2 regions of the Micromonospora sp. HB375 genome follow, and region 1 is predicted to be linked to the other one. Evidence: riboswitches for the same ligand, from Rfam matches in the RefSeq annotation. Region 1 holds a riboswitch; the other holds the start of a gene.
What was found. A riboswitch is a leader RNA that binds a small molecule or an ion and turns the genes downstream of it on or off. The one in region 1 is predicted to bind thiamine pyrophosphate.

Region 1 (3,200 bases):
GGGGGCGCGCCCGCGCGGCCTGCGCCCCATCAAGGCTCGCCCACGCGTCAGGCACCCATAGCGTGCCACCCACAGGCAGCGCTCACGACGAGTGGAACACCATGGGTGTCATAAGGGCCTTGAGACACCCATGGCGTTCCACTCGGGGCTGGATCTGGCGACGAGTGGAACGCGATGGGTGTTTGCGGGCGGGCCTCTGACGCCCGTAAGTGTCTCGGGCGGCTCGACGGGTGGCGAGCCGGGGACCAACGGGTGGCGGGCGGCGAGCCGGGGGCCCGGTGGGTGGTAGGTGGCGAAATGGGGGCCAGCGGTGACGTGTGGCGGGCCGGGGGCGTAGCGGGGTGAGGCTCGTGGCGGCGGGCACGGATCAGTGGTTCGCCTCGGTGGCACGACGTTCTGCCAAGGCCTGGCGTACCAGGGCCACTGTGGCGTCGGGCCGGCGTAGCACGTCGTCGGCGGTGAAGCGGAGCACGAGCCACCCGGCCGCGCGCAGCGCGTTCAGGCGAGCCACGTCCCGGCGGAAGTGAGCCCGTTCGCGGTGGTGGTCGCGGTCGTACTCGACCGCGATGCGGAGCGCCGGCCAGGCCAGGTCCACCCGGGCCACGAAGCGTCCACCGGCGCGTACCTCGTGCTGGGCGGTGAGCGGGCCGAGGCCGGCGTCGAGCAGGAGCAGCCGCAGGCGAGTCTCCATCGGGGACTCGCTCAACGGCTCGGCCAGCGCCAGCACCTCGCGCAACAGCGGAGCGCCCGGCCAGCCCGGCCGGGCGGCGGCGTAGGCCCGCAGGGCGGGCAGCTTCACGGCCCGGCGACGCAGCAGCGCCTCGACGGCGACCAACGCCTCGGCGAGTGAGCCCTGCCGGCCCAGGTCGAACGCCGTGCGAAGGGGCGTGGTGACCGGCAGCCCGCCGACGAGGGTGCGGTCCCGCTCCGGCAGCGGTGACCGGACCAACCGCAACCGTGGGTGCGGTCGCAGCCGCGCAGCAGTCGGCAACAGTACTGTCACCGGCGCGTCGCGGGGGAGCACGTCCGCGCCGAACAACCACGCGGCGCTGCGCCCTGCCAGCACGACACCCGGCGGCAGGCGCAACGCCACCGCCTCGCACCACATCCGGTGGTCGTCGGCGCGGTACCCGTCCCGGTGCACGTACACGTCCGGCAGCAGGCGGATCCAGGTCTGCCCGCGCAGCATCGTCCAGGTGAGTAGCCCTTCGGAGACGGCACGGCTGCCCCGGAACGGCAGGATCTCCAGGCGGCGCGGAACACGGGCGGGAACGGACACCCAGGCAGCGTGTCGTGACGGGACGGTCACCCGCTGCCCCGATCCGGCGGACGGCTGGTTCCTGGGAAAAACCTCACCCGGGCTTCCGTACGGGCGGGAGGCGTCGTACGGTAGGCCGCAAGTGACCCACGGGAGCCCGGTGCGGACCGGGCTGAGAGGGGGGCTGGGAGCCCCCGACCGTCGAACCTGATCCGGGTAATGCCGGCGCAGGGAGGAGCGTTGCCGTGCTGTCCCTGGGACGACTGCATCTCATCACCGACACCCGGCCGGGGCGTGACCCGCTCGCCGTGTTGCGTGCCGCACTGCCCGTGGCGGGCGCAGACCTCGTCGTGCAGGTGCGCGTGGAGGACGACGCCACCGACCGGGAGGCGTACGAGCTGGCCCGGCTGGTGGTCGACGCCTGCCGGCCGTACGGCGCACAGTGCCTGGTCAACGACCGGCTGCACGTGGCGCTCGCGGTGGACGCCGCCGGTGGCCACGTCGGCGCGGACGACCTGCCGGTGCGTGCCGCGCGCCGGGTGCTCGGCCCGGACGCGGTGCTCGGCGCGACCGCCCGCGAACCGGTGACCGCCCGGGCCGCGGTGGACGCGGGCGCGAGCTACCTGGGCGTGGGCCCGTGCCACGTCACCACCACCAAGTCCGGCCTGCCGGAACCGATCGGCCCCGAGGGGATACGCGCGGTCGCGACGGCGGTGTCGGTGCCGGTGATCGCGATCGGCGGGGTGACCGCCGCGAGCGTGCCGGCGCTGCGGGCCGCCGGGGCGTACGGGGTGGCGGTGGTCGGCGCGCTCAGCGGGGCAGCCGACCCCGCGCACGCCACCGCCGAGCTGCTGCGGGCCCTGACGTGTTAACAGGGGGCCCTTCCTCCACCGGAGGCGTTAACAGGGGGCCCTTCCTTAACGACGTGGCGGTGGTGGGGGGCGGGCCTGTCGGGTGGGCGATCGCGTGGCGGTGCGCGCAGCGTGGACTGCGCGTGGTGGTGCACGACGACCGGCCTGGGTCGGGCGCGTCGTCGGTGGCCGCCGGGATGCTGTCGCCGGTCGCCGAGGCGTACTTCGGTGAGCACGAACTCACCGCGCTGCTCGTCGAGTCCGCCGCCCGCTGGCCCGGTTTCGCGGCCGAGCTGGCCGAGGCGAGCGGCGTCGACATCGGCTACCGCACCGAGGGCACGCTCGTCGTCGGGCTCACTGCCGACGACCTGGCCGAGGCGAGGCGGCTGTGGTCGTACCAGCAGGGCCTGGAACTGCCGATCACGCCGCTGCGTCCCTCGGAGCTGCGCGACCGCGAGCCGGCGTTGGCGCCGCGCGTGCGCGGCGGCGCTGTCGCGCCCGGCGACCACCAGGTCGACCCGCGGCGGCTGGTCGTCGCGCTGCGCACGGCCGCCGAGCGCGCCGGCGTGGAGCTGCGCCCGGCGCGCGTCGGCGCGCTGTCCGAGGTGGACGCGCGGGTCACTGTGGTCGCGGCCGGCTGCGGCGCGGCTGCGCTGACCGGCCTGCCGGTCCGGCCGGTGAAGGGCCAGGTGCTGCGGCTGCGCGCGCCGGGTGGCGGTCCGCCGGGCTTCCGGCACGTGATCCGGGGGTACGCGGACAGCGAGCCGGTCTACCTGGTGCCCCGGGACAGCGGCGAGGTCGTGGTCGGGGCGACGGTCGAGGAGCGCGCGGACACCGCTGTCACCGCCGGTGGCGTGCTGACACTGCTGCGCGCCGCCACGGAGCTGGTGCCGGAACTCGTCGAGTACGAGCTGGTGGAGGCAGTCGCCGGGCTGCGCCCCGGTACGCCGGACAACGCGCCGATCATCGGGCCGCTGCCCGGGCAGCCGGGTGTGCTCGCCGCGACCGGACATCACCGGCACGGCATCGTGCTCACCCCGGTCACCGCCGACCTGGTCACCGAGCTGATCGTCACCGGCGAGCCGGATCCC
Region 2 (3,200 bases), 680 kb from region 1:
AGCGCCGCGGTGATCGACGAGACCGCGCCCACCGCGCCGCCGCCCGGCAGCGGCAGCGTGGCGTCGCCGTACGGGGCGCCGTTGTCCAGCACCACGTCGGCGAAGTCGGCGAGCTTGCGGCCGGACGGGTGCCGCGACGTCATCCGGGCCGAGTGCTGCGCCGACGTGATCGCCACCAGCCCGTGCCCGCGTTCCTTCACGATGGACGCGAACTCGACCATCGCCCCGTTCACGCCCGAGTTCGAGGCGAGCACGAACACGTCCTGCGGCCGGATCGGCGCCAGCTCGTAGAGGCGGTGCGCCACCGCCGGGTCGCGTTCCAGCTTCGGGCCGAGCACGTCGGCCGGATCGCCGCCGACCAGCACCAGGTCACGCAACGCGATCCGGTTCGTGGGCACCAGCCCGCCGGCCCGACCGGCGATCTCCATGGCCAGCGCCTCGGAGTGCCCGGTGCCGAACGCGTGCACCACACCATCGGCGCGCAGCGCCGCTGCGATCAGGTCGGCCGCGTCGGCCACGTTGCGCCGCTGCTCGGCGGCGACCCGGCCGATCGTCTCGGTCACCACCGCCAGGTACGCCTCGGCGCTCACCGTCATGCCTCCTCCGTTCCTGCGCACCGGGCGAGGATCGCCTCGGCCAGCGGGCCGGGCGCCTCGTCCGGGATCCAGTGGCTGACGCCGGGCAGCGTCACGAACCGGTAGTCACCTGTGACGTGCGCGGCGCACGCCTGCGCGGCCGTCCGGCCGATCGCCACGTCCTTGTCGCTCCAGACGAACGTGGTGGGCACCCCGACCGGGGCGACCGCCTTCATGTCCGCCCCGGTCATCGCGCGATACCAGTTCAGCGCCGCCGTCAACGCCCCCGGCTCGCGCATCGGCTCGGCGTACCGGGCCACCGCGCCGGCGTCGCCCACGCCGCTGAGCAGCTTGCGCAGCGTGGCGGCGTTCCACGCCAGCAGCACCTTTTCCGCCGTACCGGGCTTACGGAACAACGCTATGTACGCGGACTTGACCTTCTGCCGCGGGTCGGTGGCGAGCGCGTGCCCCATCGCGGCCGGGTGCGGCACCGACACCGCGGTCAGCGTCCGCACCCGCTCCGGGTGCGCCGCCGCCAGACCCCACGCCACGATCGCGCCCCAGTCGTGGCCGACCAGGTGGGCGCGGGTCACCCCGAGGGAATCCAGCACGCCGGCCGCGTCGGCCACCAGCTCCGGAATCCGGTACGCCCCGACGTCCGCCGGCCGCGCGCCGGGCGAGTAGCCGCGCTGGTCGAGCGCGTACGTGCGCAGCCCGGCGGCGTGCAGCGCGGGCGTGACCGCGTCCCACTCGCCGGAGTGCTGCGGGAAGCCGTGCAGCAGCAGGACCGGGTCACCGCCCTCGGGGCCACCGGCGCGTACCTCGAACGTCAGTCCCCGCGCATCCACCAGCATGATCGCCACCATACCGACACTCGCCCTGCTGGGCCGGGGCCCGTGGTCGGTGCTAGCGTCTGCGACGAGACAACTTCACATCCGACAGGGGAGCGCACAGCGCTGAGAGTGCGGGCCGGTGCCCGCAGACCCTCGAACCTGATCTGGGTAATGCCAGCGCAGGGAGTTCGGTCGACCTCCAGCCGCGTCGCCGTCCGGTGACCACCGGGCGCGGCGTGCGTCTTCTCCTGGTTCACCTCGACGAACTGGGAGCCAACCGTGAACCACACCGACAGCAACCGCTGGCGTACCGTCGACATCGTCGTCGCCTCGGTCATCGCCGTCACCTTCGGCGTCGTGTTCCAGCTCTGGAACATCCTCTGGAAGGGCAGCGACGGGCCGTTCGCCTTCTTCGCCCCGCTCCAGTCGGTCATGTACGGCGTCTGGCTCATCCCGGCCGTGCTGAGCGCGCTCATCGTCCGCAAGCCGGGGGCGGCGCTGCTCACCGAGACCGTCGCCTCGGCCGTCTCGGTGCTGCTCGGCTCCCCCTACGGTGCGATGGCGATCCTCCAGGGCGCGGTGCAGGGCCTGGGCGTCGAGGCGGTCTTCGCGGCCACCCGGTACCGCCTCCACCGGCCGCTCACGGCGGCGCTCGCCGGCGCGTGCGGCGGCCTCTTCGCCACGCTGTTCGACGCTCTCTACTGGTACCCCGGCACGAGCTGGACGACGTTCCGGCTGCCCTACATCGCGTTCGGCGTGCTCAGCTGTCTGCTGGTGGCCGGCCTGGGTGCGGTGGCCCTCACCCGCGCGCTGGCGAACACCGGCGTCCTGGACCGCTTCCCCGCCGGCCGCGACCGCGCCCTGGTCTGAGGCTCGCCTCGCCTCGCCCCGCCCCGGTGATCAAGGAGTTTGCGTCCGCCGGGCACGGTTTTCCGGACGCGAACTCCTTGATCACGCAGGCTGGGCCGGGAGAGGGGGTGGTGGGCGGTGAGCGGGGTGGTGCTGCGGGGGTTCGGGTGGCGGCACGGGGGACGGAAACGCTGGGCTCTGCGCGGGGTGGATCTTCGGGTGGAGAGCGGCGAGCGGGTGCTGCTGCTCGGACCCTCCGGCGCCGGTAAGAGCACGCTGCTGGCGGCGCTGGCCGGGCTGCTGCCGGAGGACTCCGGCGAGCAGGAGGGCACCGTCGAGATCGACGGGCTGGACCCGCGCAAGGCCCGCGAGCGCGTCGGCATCCTGTTCCAGGATCCGCAAACCCAGCTCGTCATGGCCCGCTCCGGTGACGACGTCGCGTTCGGGCTGGAGAACCGGGGCGTACCCGCCGGGGAGATCTGGCCCCGCGTCGACGAGGCGCTGCGCCGGGTCGGCTTCCCGTACCCCCGGGACCGGCCGACCGCCGCGCTCAGCGGCGGTGAGCAGCAGCGGCTCGCCCTGGCCGGCACGCTCGCGCTGCGCCCCGGACTGCTGCTGCTCGACGAGCCCACCGCCAACCTCGACCCGGCCGGCGCCGCGCTGATCCGCCGGGCCGTCGCGGACGCGCTCGACACGGACACCACGATGGTCCTGGTGGAGCACCGGGTCACCGAGGCGCTGCCGCTGGTCGACCGCGTGGTGGTGCTGGAACCGGGCGGCGGGGTGCGCGCCGACGGGCCGCCCGCTGCGGTCTTCGCCGCGCACGGCGACGCGCTGGCCGCCGCCGGGGTCTGGGTACCCGGCCACGTCACGCCACCCCGGCACGCCACCACGCCGCCCGGCGACGTGCTGCTCACCGCGGAGCGGCTCGGCCTGCCGCCTC

Region 2: another riboswitch for thiamine pyrophosphate. It lies ahead of J3R08_RS24315 (ECF transporter S component); the one in region 1 lies ahead of thiE (thiamine phosphate synthase).

The regions. Positions count from the first base shown of each region.
Region 1 is NZ_JAGGJO010000001.1:6,208,731-6,211,930, reverse strand. Features, by position in the region: gene J3R08_RS27490 (DUF559 domain-containing protein) at 368-1,279, opposite strand; TPP riboswitch at 1,398-1,509, shown strand; gene thiE (thiamine phosphate synthase) at 1,504-2,130, shown strand; gene thiO (glycine oxidase ThiO) at 2,124-3,200, shown strand, end outside.
Region 2 is NZ_JAGGJO010000001.1:5,527,272-5,530,471, forward strand. Features, by position in the region: gene J3R08_RS24305 (sugar isomerase domain-containing protein) at 1-596, opposite strand, end outside; gene J3R08_RS24310 (alpha/beta fold hydrolase) at 593-1,429, opposite strand; TPP riboswitch at 1,506-1,612, shown strand; gene J3R08_RS24315 (ECF transporter S component) at 1,688-2,278, shown strand; gene J3R08_RS24320 (ABC transporter ATP-binding protein) at 2,396-3,200, shown strand, end outside.